Regions from separate parts of the Clostridium sardiniense genome, predicted to be linked through region 2. Evidence: riboswitches for the same ligand, from Rfam matches in the RefSeq annotation. Region 2 holds a riboswitch; each other region holds the start of a gene.
What was found. Region 2 has a riboswitch for thiamine pyrophosphate ahead of thiW (energy coupling factor transporter S component ThiW). Riboswitches for the same ligand answer to the same signal wherever they lie in the genome.
Positions count from the first base shown of each region.

Region 1: linked by a shared signal. The riboswitch ahead of thiT (energy-coupled thiamine transporter ThiT) and the one ahead of thiW (energy coupling factor transporter S component ThiW) in region 2 are both predicted to bind thiamine pyrophosphate.
Region 3: linked by a shared signal. The riboswitch ahead of tenA (thiaminase II) and the one ahead of thiW (energy coupling factor transporter S component ThiW) in region 2 are both predicted to bind thiamine pyrophosphate.

Region 1 covers NZ_JAIKTU010000003.1:149,020-154,898, reverse strand. The annotation lists gene fliN (flagellar motor switch protein FliN) at 1-48, shown strand, start outside; gene K5V21_RS04145 (AIM24 family protein) at 215-1,042, shown strand; gene K5V21_RS04140 (YerC/YecD family TrpR-related protein) at 1,129-1,443, shown strand; gene glmM (phosphoglucosamine mutase) at 1,525-2,868, shown strand; gene thiT (energy-coupled thiamine transporter ThiT) at 3,167-3,856, opposite strand; TPP riboswitch at 3,892-3,995, opposite strand; gene K5V21_RS04125 (metallophosphoesterase) at 4,187-4,996, shown strand; gene K5V21_RS04120 (hypothetical protein) at 5,171-5,725, shown strand; gene K5V21_RS04115 (hypothetical protein) at 5,712-5,879, shown strand, end outside.
Region 2 covers NZ_JAIKTU010000012.1:109,710-115,588, forward strand. The annotation lists gene thiE (thiamine phosphate synthase) at 1-225, opposite strand, end outside; gene thiM (hydroxyethylthiazole kinase) at 212-1,036, opposite strand; gene thiD (bifunctional hydroxymethylpyrimidine kinase/phosphomethylpyrimidine kinase) at 1,092-1,898, opposite strand; gene thiW (energy coupling factor transporter S component ThiW) at 1,916-2,449, opposite strand; TPP riboswitch at 2,533-2,644, opposite strand; gene sdaAA (L-serine ammonia-lyase, iron-sulfur-dependent, subunit alpha) at 2,745-3,623, opposite strand; gene sdaAB (L-serine ammonia-lyase, iron-sulfur-dependent subunit beta) at 3,623-4,306, opposite strand; gene K5V21_RS14690 (hypothetical protein) at 4,584-5,066, shown strand; gene K5V21_RS14695 (hypothetical protein) at 5,101-5,442, opposite strand; gene K5V21_RS14700 (DUF986 family protein) at 5,622-5,879, shown strand, end outside.
Region 3 covers NZ_JAIKTU010000009.1:180,162-186,040, forward strand. The annotation lists gene K5V21_RS12395 (DEAD/DEAH box helicase) at 174-1,604, opposite strand; gene thiT (energy-coupled thiamine transporter ThiT) at 1,719-2,321, opposite strand; gene tenA (thiaminase II) at 2,324-2,989, opposite strand; TPP riboswitch at 3,135-3,244, opposite strand; gene hydF ([FeFe] hydrogenase H-cluster maturation GTPase HydF) at 3,299-4,486, opposite strand; gene hydG ([FeFe] hydrogenase H-cluster radical SAM maturase HydG) at 4,502-5,879, opposite strand, start outside.

The DNA of each region.
Region 1 (5,879 bases), on a different contig from region 2:
ATAACTAAAGTTTTAGATGCAGAAGATTTAGTTAAAACATTAAAATAATTTTAACTAATGGAATTAATAATAGAGAATAAATACTATGAATTAGTTTATTAGATCATTGAATAAGTAAAAGAGATATGTCTATAATTTAGATGTATCTCTTTTTAGATATATAATAACAATTGTAGATTGAATAGAAAATATTCAATTACATACGGAGGTTTTTATGAGGACGAGCTTAGCGTTTGAAAATAAATTAACAATGATTAGTCAAATGACAAATGATTCAAGGTTTCAAATATTAGAATATGATGAATTAAAGGGTGCTACAGAAGTGGACACAGCATTTGATTTAAATATTATGAATAGATCAGGTATTAAATTAAAGCAAATTAGAATAATGCTAGATGAGAGCAGAGTTAAGATAGAATCTGGTGCTTTAAGTTATATGAAAGGTAATATTGATATCATAAATAAAACCGGAGGTGTTATAGGACTTTCTAAGAAGTTTATATCAAGTAAACTAACTGGTGAAGAAATGTTTAAGCCAGTTTATTCCGGAACAGGAGAAATATTTCTAGAGCCATCTTTTAAACATTATGCTTTAATAGAACTTGAGGATGATCACATAATAGTAGATGATGGACTTTTTTTAGCTTGTGAAGAGGGGGTAGATGTATCACCAACTAGTCAGAAGACTATTTCATCAATGATTTTTGGTAATGAAGGAATTTTTCAAACAAGAATACATGGAGACGGAATTGTTGTTTTAGAACTTCCAGTTCCAGAAGAAGAAATTTTTAGATGCAAGCTAAATAATGATACTTTAAAGATAGATGGTAGCTTTGCAATATTAAGAAGTGGTGATATAGAATTTTCAGTAGAAAAGTCAGCAACATCTCTAATTGGTAGTGCAACAAGTGGTGAAGGATTACTTAATGTTTATAGAGGAACTGGTGATGTCTGGCTTGTACCGACTAAAATTGTATATGATAAGATGAGAGAGCTAAATGTTAAAAGTAACTTTAAAGAAGAGGAATTTGATGATAATTAAAAAAATATTACTTCCATATGATAAAGTTATGAATTAATAAAGCAAAATGATATAATAATTAATAGAAAACTATGGAGGAATATATTATGAGCTTAATGAACTCAAAGATACAAGGGAAAGATATGGACCTTTTTTTTGAAGCTATTTTAAAACTAGAGAGTATAGAAGAATGCTATAATTTTTTTGATGATGTTGCTACGATAACTGAAGTTAAAGCACTAGCTCAAAGAATACATGTAGCTAAGCTTTTAAAGTCCAAAAGAACATATACTGAAATTGCAGAAATTACTGGTGCAAGTACTGCAACGATAAGTAGGGTTAATAGATGTCTAAACTATGGAAGTGGCGGATATAACATGGTTTTAGATAGAATAGATGATGAAAAAGTTGTCAATAAGTAAATAAAATAATATACTATATATTAGGTAAAAAAAGTTAATAAGTTAATGTAAATTTAAATCAAAAGAAAGAGGTAAAATTTTATGGGTAGAATGTTTGGAACTGATGGAGTAAGAGGAGTTGCAAATACTGAACTTACAGCAGAACTTGCATATAATCTTGGAAGAGCAGGAGCGTACGTATTAACAGAAGCGGCACACAAACCAAAGATATTAGTTGCTAAAGATACAAGAATTTCAGGGGATATGCTAGAAGCAGCATTAGTTGCAGGGATATTATCAGTTGGGGCAGAGGCTATAGTGCTTGGAGTGATACCAACACCAGCTGTAGCACATTTAACTAGAGAATATGGAGCAGATGCAGGAGTAATGATTTCAGCATCACACAATCCGGTAGAATATAATGGAATAAAATTCTTTAATAATAATGGATATAAACTTTCAGATGAGTTAGAAGATGAAATACAAAGAGTAATTGAATCAAACTTTGAAGGAGTGCCAAGTCCTACAGGAGTTTCACTTGGAAGAGAAAAAGTTGAAGTTGCAGCTTTAGATGATTATATTGAATTTGCAAAAAATACAATATCATCAAATCTTGAAGGAATGAAAATTGCTTTAGATTGTGCAAATGGAGCATCTTATAAAGCAGCAGTTGAAGCATTCAGAGATTTAGGTGCTGAAGTTTATGTTATAAATGATAATCCAGATGGAACTAATATTAATGAAAATTGTGGTTCAACGCATCCAGAAGAATTAATGGAATATGTAGTTAAAAAAGGTTGTGATGCTGGATTTGCCTTTGATGGAGATGCAGATAGATGCTTAGCTGTAGATGAAAAAGGAAATTTAATAAATGGTGACTTTATATTAGCATTATGTGCAAAACACCTTAAAGATCTTGGAAGATTAAAAGATGATACTTTAGTAGTTACTGTAATGAGTAATTTAGGACTAGATATTGCATGTAAAAACTTGGGGATAAAAACTTTAAAAACTAAAGTCGGAGACAGATATGTATTAGAAGAAATGGTAAATGACGGCTATGTTTTAGGTGGAGAGCAATCAGGTCACATAATCTTCTTAGAATGTAATACAACAGGAGATGGATTAGTTACAGCTCTTCAAGTTTCATCAATAATTAAGAGAAGTAAAGAATCTTTAAGTTCATTATGCTCAATAATGAGAGAGCTTCCACAAGTTCTTGTAAATGCAAAAGTTCCTAATGATAAAAAAGATATTTACTTAAAAGATGCTGAAATAATAGCAGAGATAGAAAGAATGGAAAAATTAATGGATGGTAAAGGAAGAGTATTAATAAGACCTTCAGGTACAGAACCATTAGTTAGAGTTATGTTAGAGGGTGAAAATCAAGAAGAGATTGATAAATTAGCTCATAACTTAGCAGATATGATATTAGCTAAGTGCTAATATTTATAATAATTAAAAGACTAAGAATAAGTAATTAAATTATTTATTCTTGGTCTTTTTTATTTTATAAAGCATAGAATTAAAATTGGTAGTATTAAAAATTAGAATGTACCAAAGTAATAATTTTAATATAAGACAAAACTAATTAGATATTACATTGCTTAATAAAGTATTAAAATTTATATATAAATAGCTATTCAGATAATGTCTTTTTAGACATCCCTAATATATATATATATAAAAGAGAGTGCTAAAATAGTTTAGTACTCTCTTTTTATACTTAATAATATATTATGATCTAGGCATTCACTGGCCTAAGACTATAATCTGGATTTATTATTTTAATGATTCTTTCCACTGGTATAAGTTTTAATATAACCATACAAATAACCATTTCACCACCAACTAAAGGTAGATTTACTGCAGCTGAGTAAAGAATAGCTCCCATTCCTGCTGGTGCATATTGCCCAAAGAATACAACACCTGAGATAAAGTGACATAAGAATTTTATAAAGAATGCAACAAATACTCCGAGCATTCTTCTATCTCTAAAATATCCTGCAAACCCCATAGCCATTGCTGGTAACGGATAATCAAATAACATTTGTATAGGATGTATTATATAAGGATCAGTGATTAAGTTGATTAATCCATATAAGAATCCAGTTAAAAATCCTATTTCCTTACCATAAGCGAAAGCTATAATAAGTATTGGAACCATACAGCCTAAAGTGATGCTACCACCCTGAGGGAATCTATATATTCTAAAAACATTAAGCAGTGTTGAAAGCGCTAGTGCTATTGCAACGTGAGTAATTATTCTTGCGTTAAACTTAATTTTTCTAAACTTAAATAAAGCTAAGAATAAAGCTAAGCAAGCTATAATAGTAAGTATTGTCATAGGACTTTCTATGATTGTCCTAAATTTTTCTGGAAGATCAGTATATAGTGAACTGAATCTCTCTCCCCAGTCTTTAAAAAATTCCATAAAAAAAACCTCCTACACTTGTGCTAGAAGGACGTATGAAAACTTAATTGCTTTCCTACGCTGGTATTAGCCAGATCAGGTTTAAGGGTTAATGCATATGCATCTCTCAGCCAAATATTTGGCACCCCTAGCACAGTTATAAATATATATTTTATTAACAAGTTTATTTTAATATTAATTTGATACAATGTCAATAAAATACAAATTGTATTAAAAAGTATTATATTGCATTAAAAAATGCTATATTGAAATATTGATATTATACTAGTATGATATATAAAACACTAAATATAAAATACTACATATAATAATAGATTGAAGGTGAGTAACATGTATATAGCTATAATGCTTATAGTCATAGTAGGAATAGGTATGTTCTTATATGTGCAAAATAATTGGCTACATATAAATGAGATAAATATTGATGATGCAAATTTAGATTTAGATGAAGATTTAAAAGTTATCCACTTAAGTGATTTACATAATAAGATGTTTGGGGATAACCAAGAAATATTAGTGGATAAAATTAAAAAATTAAATCCAGATATAATAGTAATAACAGGTGATATTATTGATAGTCGTAGATATAATGAAAAACCTGCAATTATTCTTATGGAGAAACTTATAAGAATTACTAAGGTATATTATGTTGCTGGTAATCATGAAATTAGAGCTGGAGTTTATGAGGATTTAAAAGAAAGATTTACTAAAATAGGTATTGATGTTGTAGAAGATAGGATGACCACTTTAAAATTAAAGAATGAGTATATAGATTTGATTGGACTTAAAGATTTACAAATATATGAGCTCAATGATAAGCTTAAGAACATATTAAAAAAGGAGAAATCTAATAATTATAAAATGCTTATAGTTCATAGACCTGAGGCGATCAAATTCTATTCTGAAAATAAAATAGATATGGTATTTGCAGGTCATGCACATGGAGGACAGATTAGAATACCATTAGTTGGAGGTGTCATAGCTCCAGGGCAAGGATTCTTTCCAAAGTATACAGAAGGTGCTTATAAAGTAGATGATACAACAATGATAGTTAGTAGAGGGCTTGGTAACAGTAGGTTCCCATTTAGAGTACTTAATAGACCAGAAATTGTAGTAGTCAAATTAAAAGGAAGAAAATAAATTATTAAATAACAGTTTAATATTAAGTTATAAATTAAATACGGGAAATTAAGATAAAAGATTTATTAGTTTTAAATAAGAACTAATAGATCTTTTTTATTTAAAATATTAAATAAGTAATAAATGGAATAAATAGTATATAATGATAAGTAATAATACTATTTAGGGGGAACTATGGAGAAATATTATAAAAGAATATTTTGGGGCTATTTATTAGTAATACTTGATTTTAATCTGTCTATGAATGGGATAAACATAGATATTTTACCAGATTTTATAGGTTATATTATGATTGGTAAAGGATTATACAATCTCTCTAGAATTGAAGGGATTTTCAAAAAGGGGGTTAATGCAAGTTATATTTTATCAGCAGTGGAGATATTAAAGATTTTTGTAGTTAGAAATGTAGGAACTGCGTCTGCATTCATATTTATGATTATAGAATCTACTTTATGGTTATTTGTTATATATTCAATATGCAAAGTAGTTGAGAATGAAGGAATTAAATATAATAAAGAACATATAAGTAATAGGGCAAAAATAATATGGGAATTAGAATTTATAAGGACTATGATTTTAATGTCAGTCTCATCCGTTACATTTAATTTTAATCAAGGAATTATTTTAAGTGCAGTTTCAATACTTTTAATTGCATTTACAATATGTATAACAGTTATGTTACTAAGATTATTGTATATAGTGGGGGATGAGTTTTATGAAATTAAGTAAAGGTCAAATAATACTGTTAATTATTACGGGTGTAATAGTTATTGGTAATTTTATTTATTTTCAAATAAGCAAGATAGATGAGCCTATATTTATAAAAAGGTATTCGGAGCTATTTTATGATACTAACATAAATTTAGAATTTATAAGAAATAAT
Region 2 (5,879 bases):
TACATCTACTCTATCATTTACTAAAAATATGGCATTATACCTTTTGCAAAGATTACACAACTTCTCTGCTCTATCACACATTAATTTAGTTGAAATATCTTTATCTCTATATTGGATAAGCTTTACACCTGCTTTTAAAGCTTCTTCTGTTTTTTCTAATAACTCCTCAAAATGTATTCTATAATCTGTCACTAAATATATTTTTTTGTCACTAAAATTCTTCATAAGTTATCTTTCCTCTTTCTATTATATCTTCATCTTTCAAACAAGATATTTTATCTAATGTTTTATGTTTAAATGAAATTATTCCTTCCCCTTCATTATTTTCCATAGCTATTTCCCCAGAAATATTCATTGTAAGAACTGCTTTAGCTACTCCAAATATAGTGTTATCACCTAGGTTTTTACCACATTCTACTGCAAACATTCCACCAAGCATACATCCTGTTCCTGTAACTAATGAAAGCTCTGATACTCCATTATCTATTGTAATTTCTCTTTTTCCATCTGTAATATAATCTACTTTTCCTGTTATAACTATAATGCAATTATTATTTCTTGCATATGTTCTTAAAGTACTTCTCAAGTTGTCTGTAAATTCTCCATCATCTAGTGAGTCTATGCCTATAAAATTACTCTTAACACCTATAAGGCTCTTTATTTCAGTTAAATTTCCTTTAATTAAGCTTACACCAACATCTAGAATATTTCTAACTACCGTCTTTCTAAGCTCTGTAACATGTACACCAACAGGATCCAATACTACAGGAATATTCTTTTCTTTTGCTACTTGTGTTCCTAATACCATACTATTGCCCTTTTCATATCCCATTGTTCCAATATTTATATGCAGGCAGTTTGATATAGCTACCCCTTCTCTTATTTCTTTTAAATCATCAATCATCATTGGCTTACCACCATATGAAAGTATAGTTTGTGCTACATCATTCATAGTAACATTATTAGTTATTGAATCTACAAGTGGGCTTTCTACCACATATCTATTAGCTCTCTTTAAAATCTCTCTTATTTCCATAACACTACTCCCTACTAATATTATTTAATTACCTAAAATATATTTTTAATAAATCCTATTTTTCTATACCTGCTTCTTTATATAACTCATAAAAATGATGTGTTGGCCCAACACCCTTCCCAAGTTCTATTCCATGTTCTATTGCAACTGTTATATATCTCTTAGCCTCTCTTACTGCCTCTTCTATAGTCATACCCTTTGCAATATTTGCAGCTATAGCTGATGATAACGTACATCCTGTACCATGTGTGTTTTTACTATCTATTCTTTCTTGTTTTAAATAAATAAACTTTTCTCCATCATATAAAAGATCTGTTGCATCATCTTCTAAATGTCCACCCTTTACCAAAACGGCCTTAGGTCCAAGATTTTTCAAATTAATTGCAGCTTCCTTCATATCATCTAAAGTTTTTATTTCTACTCCAAGTATTTCTTCTGCTTCTGGAAGATTTGGCGTTATAAGCGTAGCTATAGGGAATAGTTCTTTAATTAGTGTATCCTTAGCATCTTCTGATAAAAGTTTAAATCCACTTTTTGATACCATAACTGGATCAACTACAACTGATGGAAGATTATTTATTTCTCTTAAAGTTTCACCTATTATCCTTATTGATTCTTTTTTTGATACCATTCCAATTTTTATAGCATCTACTCTTATATCATCAAATATTACTTTTATTTGATCTCTTATCATATCTTCATTTATATCTTGAATTCCAAATACACCTTGGGTATTTTGCGCTGTAATTGCTGTAATTACGCTCATTCCAAATACTCCATTTGCCGAAAAAGATTTTAAGTCTGCCTGTATTCCTGCACCTCCTGAACAATCTGATCCTGCAATTGATAATGCTCTATACATGTATATCATCCTTTCAATTAATAATTTTTTTCTACTTGCTTATTTAATCCTTCATCATAGACTCCAAGTACACTTTTAATAGCTGGAACACTTATAAACATATAAGCTATAATAGCTCCCACTATACAACTTGAAGAAAATGGTACTATATATAAAAATAATGATGATTCTTTTCCAAGAATTAATGAAGCAACTGGATAAGCAAGTATAGCTCCCAAAATCCCTGTTCCAATAACTTCTCCAATTACAGCTCCTAAAGAACTTTTAAACTTTTTATAAATAAGCCCTGCGAGTAATGCTCCTATCATACTTCCTGGAAAAGCAAGTAAACTGCCTGTCCCTAAAATATTTCTAAGAAGAGATGCTACAAAAGCATTTCCTACCGCAAATGCTGGCCCAAGAGTTATTCCAGAAATAACGTTTATAAAATGCTGTACTGGTGAGACCTTCGCACCTAAAATAGGTATTGAGAAAGTTCCTAAAATAGTTGCTATTCCTATTAAAAGTCCACTTAAAGCTAGTTTGTAGGTTAGATTACTTTTCCTATTCATAAAATTTCCCCCTTTATACATGATTTTAAGTAATAAAAAAAGAGTATAACCTCATAAGGCTATACTCTATCTATCAATATAAAAATTCATAAACAATGCTATCCCTACGATGGTACTAACCATATCAGGTAATAAGGGTTTAGAAATTAAAATTTCAATCTCAGCTAAAAACTTATAGCTCCCCTAGCTCTATATTCTATTTACTTTTCTATTTTAATTCTATAACAAAAAATTTTTAAAGTCTACACTAACTTAAAACTTAATAAAATTATATATAGTCTACTTTACTTCTTTTCTAATTATCACCGAAAACTTTTTTCTTAAGTTCAAGTCCAGTTTTAGTTATTGCAACTCCACCCATTGCTGTTTCTCTAAGTGATGGTGGTAATTGCTTACCTACTTTATACATAGCTGAAACTGTATCATCAAATGGGATTTTTGATTCAACTCCTGCCATTACTAAATCTGCTGTACAAAGTGCACTTACAGCACCTGCTGCATTTCTTTTAGCACATGGAATTTCAACAAGTCCAGCAACTGGATCACAAACTAATCCTAAAATATTTTTTATAACAATTGCTGCTGCATCTAAGCTCATCTTTGGAGTTCCACCCATCATTTCAACTATTGCCGCTGATCCCATAGCTGCTGCTGATCCACATTCAGCTTGACATCCACCTTCTGCACCTGAAACCGTTGCATTCATTGCAATTATTGTACCAACTGCAGCTGATGCAAAAAGAGCCATAACAAGTTCATCTTCAGTCTTATCAAGCTTTGCTCCTGCTGATAATATAACTGCTGGAAGTATTCCACATGAACCAGCTGTTGGACATGCTACTATTCTTCCCATTGAAGCATTTACTTCCGATGATGATAATGCCATTGCCATTGCCATAACTGTTGTAGTGCCAGTTAAAGTTTCGCCTTTTTTTAGATACTCATTTAGCTTATATCCATCGCCTCCAATAAGACCACTTACTGAATAGACTTCTTTTTCCATTCCTTCTGTAGCTGAATCAATCATAACCTTTAAAGTAGTTCTCATTCTATTTATTACTTCTTCTCTAGTTGATCCTGACTTCTCCATTTCCATTTCTATTGCATATTCACTTAAAGATATTCCTCTTTGACTGCATATTCTTAAAAGATCTTCTCCACTTCTTGCAACCATTATTCTTCACCTTCCTTTACAGGATTTATCATAATTACTCTAGTTATATGTTCAATTGTTTTTAGTTTTTCTATTGTATTACTATCTAGACTATGGTCTAATTCAAATACCATATTAGCTCCTTGGCCTCTTTGTCTTCTAAATACACTCATAAATGCAATATTTATACCTTCATCATAAAGAATACTTGTAACTTTAGATACAACTCCTGGCACATCTCTTTGAGCTATTATAAGCGTTGGATAATCTCCTGTAAACTCAACTTTATTTCCGTTAACTTCAGTTATTTTAATACTTCCTCCGCCTATTGATGATCCAATAACTTCTCTTCTTTCACCACTTTTTGTTATCATATCAAATTTAACTGTATTTGGATGAACATCCCCAAGATCTGTTTCAGCAAAAGCAAATTTTAATCCCTTCTCTTTAGCTATTTCAAGAGAATTTCTAAGTCTTTTATCACTTGGTTCCATTCCAAGAATACCTGCAACTAATGCTCTATCTGTACCATGTCCTTTATATGTTTTTGCAAATGACCCATGTAAGTAAAACGTTACTTTTACAACCTCATCACCTGCCACTGCCCTTGCAACTTTTCCAAGTCTTGCAGCACCAGCTGTATGTGAACTTGAAGGCCCAATCATTATTGGTCCTAAAATATCAAAAACACCTACATTATTCATACTTCTCACCTTATCCTATGCGTAAATTTTATATTTTTTATATTTATAGTTTAATCTATTAATATAGCTTTTATCAATATAAAGAATCACTTTAGAGTATAATATTAATGAATTTAACTATTATTTAATAATTCTCATTTATAAATATCTAAAATAATTAATTTAAGTTAAATTTAGACATGCTTTCAATTTTAATTTAAATCTTATTAATTTATTGTTCACACAATGATGTTATATTTAACTTACTATTAATGTTAATTTAAAAGGAGGAAAACCTATGAATTTATTCTTAATTATAGAATTAGTATTTATTCTTGTATACTCCTTCGCTATGCTTAAAAACTACTTTAAAAGAGTAGCTTTAAAGAAAGAAGGACCCTTTGTAATAATAAAAAATTATAATCTATCATCTACAATAACATTAATAATTTTACTTATTATAGCTTGTGTTTACTTAATCTTTGTAGATCAAGACTCAATTCCTGAAAAAATATTATCTAGTATAATAATTTTAATTTTGATACTAAATACTATTATTAATACTGAAATATTGCTTACACATAGCTCACTTTATTACATGTACTATAATGTGAACTATAAAGAAATAAACTCTGTTATATTTAAAAAGAAATCTGAAAATAGGTATTTATTAAAATTAAAATTCGAAAAGACAACTTTTAATTTTTCAATTAATAAATTGTCTGCTGATGACTTCTATGAAATATTGAAAAGTAGAAAAATAAAAGTTATAAGAGAATAATAAAAATACCTCGCATTAATTATGCGAGGTATTTTTATTTAAACTTTATTCCTGTATCTACTGTCTTTGGCTCAAAAAGACTCTTATAAAAGTTATCAAATCCATCGTCCTTAATTTCTATATTTGACTCATCATTTACATAGAATTTATTCATAGTTGATGTTATTAAATCAAATTTTTTAATGTTACCTTCTTCTAGAAGGACATTATACAGGTATGCTAAATGATTTTGAAGATATTCTTGCATATCTTTAACCTCTTCATCGGTTAATTTCCCATCTTCATACAGCTTCTTAACTGGACCATTTCTAAATATGAAATATGCTGATGCCTTTGTTATATCTTTTAAATAATCTTTAATTTCCTTGTTTTTCACAGTAACACCTCATTTATTTGTCTAGATTACATAATAATTTAACTACATTTATCATAAATGTACAAGTTTTTTGGATATTTAGAAGTTATTTCTTTTATTAATATTTAACACTTTATTCACACCATTATCTTTTTTTAGCTATAAAATTTAAAGTATATAAATTTTTAAGGAGGACTCTTATGAAATTTTTTTCTATAGCACTTAATATAGTTATTGTTTTAACTCTAGTATTTTTAGTTGGTAAAGCAATTTATATTGAACACATATCTAGCAAAACATCTACAAAAACAAGATTTATTATCTTTTCAGGTGTAGCTTTAATAAACATAGGTTTAATTATTATCCCTCTTGCATACATAGCAGCAAACGGTATTAATCTATTTTCATTTAAATACATATTTATACTTTTTATATTAATATTATTTGTATTCCAAACT
Region 3 (5,879 bases), on a different contig from region 2:
AATCTTTATTTTAGCACTTTTGTATAAAATACCCAATACTATATATTATTTTAATTGTACTATTAATATGATTAAATATAAAATATCCATAAATTGTATACTATTTAAATTAAGCAATTAATCTATAAAAAAACTGTAGAGCTTTTTAAACTCTACAGCACTAAATTTATTAATTATTTTTTAGCTATTTCAACTCTAAGTGTCTTTCCTTTAATAGTCTTTGTTCTTAAAGCATCTAACACTTTTCTTCCTTTATTATTTAATATTTCAACAGTTGATCCCATATCTTTTACATCAATTATTCCTATATCTTCTTTATCAATACCTTCAATACTCATTATAGTACCAACAATATCTATAACTCTAATTTTTTTCTTCTTACCACCGTTTAAATATATCTTTGTAATATTTTTTGTTATTTTTTTAGTACTCTTTTTTATAACAGGTTTGCTTCTTAATAAACTTTCTCTATCCTTTATATTAAAGCTATCTTCTACTTCATTATAATTATTTATCTTAAAACCTATATATTCTTCTATTCTATCTAGATATTTATTTTCATAAGGTGTTATAAACGTTATAGACTTACCTGAAGTTCCAGCTCTTCCTGTTCTACCTATTCTATGAACATAAGCTTCCTTTTCAACTGGGATATCTATATTAATTACATGAGTTATATTATCTACATCTATTCCTCTAGCTGCAATATCTGTGGCTATGAGTATTCTAAACTTTCCTTCTTTAAATTCATTCATTTTCTTTGTTCTATCTTTTTGAAGCATATCTCCATGAATTTTATCAACTGAATATCCTTTATCCTTAAAATACTTAAAGGCAGCCTCTACATTATCTTTAGTTCTACAAAACATTATTGCAGTTTCTGGCCCTTCTTTTAATAAGATTTCATTAGCTTTATTTAATTTATCTTTTCCCTCTACCTTTACTAATTCATGAGTTATTTTATCAGTTATTAAACTCTGTGCTTTTATTTTTATTTCTATAGGTCTATCCATGTGCTTATTACTTAACTCATTAATCTTTTCTGGCATAGTCGCTGAAAATAACATAGTAACTCTCTTTCTAGTTATCCTTCTACATACACCTTCTACTTGCCCTATAAATCCCATGTTAAACATTTCATCAGCTTCATCTATAACTAAATAATTAAATGCCTTTCCATTTAAATTACCATTATCTAGATGATCTAATATTCTACCTGGAGTCCCTACAACTACATGTACCTTTCCCTTTAAAGCTTTTTCTTGTTCTTTAAAAGATTCTTTTCCAACTAATGCTATAGCTTTAATTCTTTTATATCTTCCAATATTTATAATATCATCTTTAATCTGCATAGCAAGCTCTCTAGTTGGTGCAAGTATAAGTGCTTGTGGAGTATTTTCTTCCCAATCTATTTTTTCGCATAATGGTATACCAAAAGCAGCTGTTTTACCACTTCCTGTTTGAGCCTTAACTATTAAATCCTTATTTAAAAGTGCCTCTTTTATTACAAGGTCTTGAACCTCTGTTGGCTTTTTATATCCTAAATCACTTAATGAATTTATTATTTCTTTACTTAAATTAAACTTATCAAATTCGTTTTTCATATCTTTTCTCCATAACTTTTTATTTTACTTATTTACTATAACATAAAATTTTATTCATAAACAAAAAAAGTGGTCATCTGACCACTTTAATTTGAATTAAATAGCTTTTTTTCACTAACTTTGTTTAAGTGCTAATTTTTTTAATTTTATTAATGGAAGAAAGTTCATAAAGATAATACTAAGTATACCTTCAACTCCTGCACTACTTATATTATATATACATGAATATATCCAGATATTCATTCCACTCGGTGAATATTGACCAAAAAATACAACACCTGATACTATTGATACTAAAACACTTAATGATACAGCTATAAATGCACCTATATTTGTTCTAAGTCTAGTATTAGTTCCAAAAGCTCCAGCTAGCCCAAGCGCCATGTTTGAAAGTATGTAATCTAATAAGAACTGTACTGGATGTACTATAAAGACTCCATTTAATAGCTTAAGAAGCCCAAATACTAGTCCACCTGTAACTCCTGTAGTTGGTCCATAAAAGATTGATAGTAACATTATTGGAAGCATTGAAAATAATGTTATTCCTCCACCTTGAGGATAGCTTATAAAATGTATTAAATATAGTAAAAATCCTATTGCAGCATACATACCTATTGCAACTAATTTTTTTGTACTTAATGGATTCTTTTTTAAACTAATTCCATATAATATAAATATACAAACAGTGAAAAGAACTATTATTATATTAACTATCATATCTAATCTCTTTTCACTTTATATGCCATATCCCAAAATTTCATTTCATAAAGGCTTGACCTTATAAATATATCCTTTAACTTTTTCTTTTTATCATCGCTTAAATCTTGGCACATTCTGTTTGTATAATCTAACCATTCTTTTGTGAATTCATCATATCCATTATCAACATAAACTTCTATCCATGGCTTATAAAAATTATTTTCTAATTTGTTATTATACCTTTTATAAAGTTCATGCCCTATATAATTGTAGCTCCAAGTACAAGGAAGTACAGCTGCTATTATATCGTATATATCACCTGTTAAGGCTTGTCCTAGCATATAACTTGTATAACTTGAATTACTTAAATTTATTACGCTATTTTCTGCGTCCTTTGGACTTACTCCAAACTCTTCTAGATATTTTATATGTACAGCTGTTTCATCTTCCATAGTTCCTCTTATAGAATCATAAAAAAATTTCATCTCTTCCATAGTTTCAGCTTTTACAACTCCAACACAAAATACCTTTGCATATTCTTTAAGATATAGATAGTCTTGAATTAAGTAGTCTTTAAACTTCTCTTTATCTAAAGTACCCTCACCAAGCTCTTTTACAAATGGATGTTCTAAGTACCCCTTAAATATATCCTTTGTTTCTTCAAATAAATAATCTGTAAATTTCATTTTCTCACTCCTTTTAATAAAAAAAGAGCATTAACTTTCTAAAATGCTACCGCAGTTTTAGAAAATTAATACTCTTTATAATTTAATAAATTAAAAGGCTTTCTATGTGAAACACACAGAAAGCCATAAATTACAGTATATAAAAGTAACTATTTTCTTGCTTCCCTCCGTTGGCATTATCCATATCAGGTTAAAGGGTTAATAGTAATATCTAACTATCTCTCAGCTTTTTTTAAAGCACCCCTAGCTATTTAATTCTCTTTTATTATAAACTATTTCCTTTTAAATTTAAACTTATATTTTAAAAGTTTAAATTAAGTTATCTGTTGATCTATCTAATATACCAGTTAAAAATGCAAGTATAACACCATAATTAGTTATTGGTATCTGCTTATCATTGCAAGATTTTACTCTATTTAAAACAGTTTTTCTATTTATCATACAAGCACCACAATGAATGATTAAATCATACTTCTCTATATCCTCTGGGAAATCATGACCTACTCTAAATTCAAAATTAAGTTTTCCTCCAACATACTTTTCTAAAAGTTTTGGAATTTTAACTCTTCCTATATCTTCATGTGAAACATTATGTGTACAGCTTTCTGATATTAATATAGTATCATTAGGTCTTAAATTTCTAACCTTATTTACACCTTCAATAAAAGCATTTAAATCTCCCTTTTGTCTTGCAAAAAGTATTGAAAAACTTGTAAGTCTAATATTTTCTGGTAATATTTGACTAACCTTTTTAAAAGCTTGTGAGTCTGTTACTACTAAATCTACATTTTTTAAATCTTCTAAAGCTTCTTTAAGTTCTGTATCACGAACTACATAACTCTTAATTCCATTATCTAAGCAATCTCTTATTACTTGAACTTGTGGCAATATAAGTCTTCCTTTTGGAGCTTCTGAATCTATAGGAACTACTAAAACTACTTTCCCATTATAAGGCACTAAATCTCCAATTAAAGATTTTTCATCATCTTCTTTTTCTAATATTTTTATTAATTCCTCTTTAAGATCATCTATTCCTATATCTGTTACTGTGGATGTGCATATTACATTAGAATTTTTATCTTTTAATGTCTCAACAATTTCTTTATTTGCAACTTCTGACTTATTTGCAACAACAACAAATGGAATATTATATTTTAAGGCTTCTATCTTCCATCTATCAAAGGCTTCAAAATCAGGACTTGATGCATCAAGTACAAAAATTGCAACATCTGTCTTTTTAAGCACCTCCATTGTTTTTTCAATTCTAAGTTTCCCTAGTTCTGATTTATCTTCAAGTCCAGCTGTATCTATTAAAAGTACTGGTCCAACAGGTATAAGCTCCATAGCCTTTTGAACTGGATCTGTTGTAGTTCCCTCTACGTCAGATACTAGAGACATTTCTTGTCCTAATATCTTATTCATTAATGAGGACTTTCCACTGTTAGTGTTCCCAAAAATAGCAATATGTTTTCTGTTTGAGTTTGGTGTATTATTCATACAAATCATCTCCTATTATAGGAAAAGGTCTCTCTTTCCTTCTTTTAACTTTTTAATATTGTTTAAAACAATATTTTTTGTTTTTTCATTCTTTATTTCATTAGCTACTTTATTTGCATTCCTTAAGGCCTTTTCCTTAAATTCTTCATCACCATAATCTAATGCATATTCTACAAGAGTTGTTATAGCGTTAGGCTCACATACATTTTGTATTTCTCCTGACTTTGCAAGAGCCATAAATCTGTCACCTGTTCTCCCTTTTCTATAACATGCTGTACAATAACTTGGTATATAACCATCATCTAACAATTCCTTAATAACTTCAAGTGGTGTTCTCTCATCTGAAGTCTCAAATTGCTTATCATCATGGCCTTTTTCTTCTCTTTCCTTGTATCCTCCAACTCCTGTGCTTGATCCTGCTGAAACTTGAGATACTCCGTATCTTAATACTTCCTTTCTCATTTCTGCTGTTTCTCTTGTTGAAAGTATTATTCCCGTAAACGGTACTGCTATTCTAAGTACTGCAACTATTCTTTTAAACATTTCATCAGTTAAAAGATGTGGGAAGTTTTCCATTGTAACTCCATTTGCCTTTCTAAGTCTTGGCACTGAAATTGTATGGAATCCAACTCCAAACTTCTCTTCTAAATGAGCATTATGCATCATAAGTCCTAAAACTTCAAATTTAGGATCCGCAAGTCCAAATAAAGCACCACCACCAACATCATCTATTCCAGCTTCCATTGCTCTATCAAAAGCAGTTAAATGATATTCATAATCTCCTTTTAATGATTTTGGATGCATTCTTTCATATGTTGGCTTATGATAAGTTTCTTGGAATAAGATATATGTACCTATTCCAGCCTCATTTAACTTTTTATAGTTTTCTACTGTTGTTGCAGCAATATTTACATTTACTCTTCTTATTTCTCCGTTTTCATTTTGTGTATTATATATCGTTTTTAAACATTCTAATACATAATCAATTGGAGCATTTACTGGATCTTCTCCAAGTTCCAATGCTAATCTCTTATGTCCCATTTTTTCTAATATTCTAACTTCTTGTGCAACTTCTTCTTGAGTTAACTTTCTTCTAGCAAATTTATTGCATCTTTGATATCCACAGTAAACACAATTATTTACGCAATAATCACTTACATATAGAGGAGCAAACATTACTATTCTCTTACCATATATGCTTTCCTTTATTTCTCCAGCTAATTTATACATATCCAAAACAACATCATTATCGTCTGTTGATAAAAGTATAGCTATATCCTTGTAATCTAAATTTTCTTTTCTTTTTGCTTTTTCTATAACTTCTCTTGCTTCTTCTTTAGTTGGATTTTTTGTTTCTTCTAAAATTCTATTAATTAATTCGTGATCTATAAAC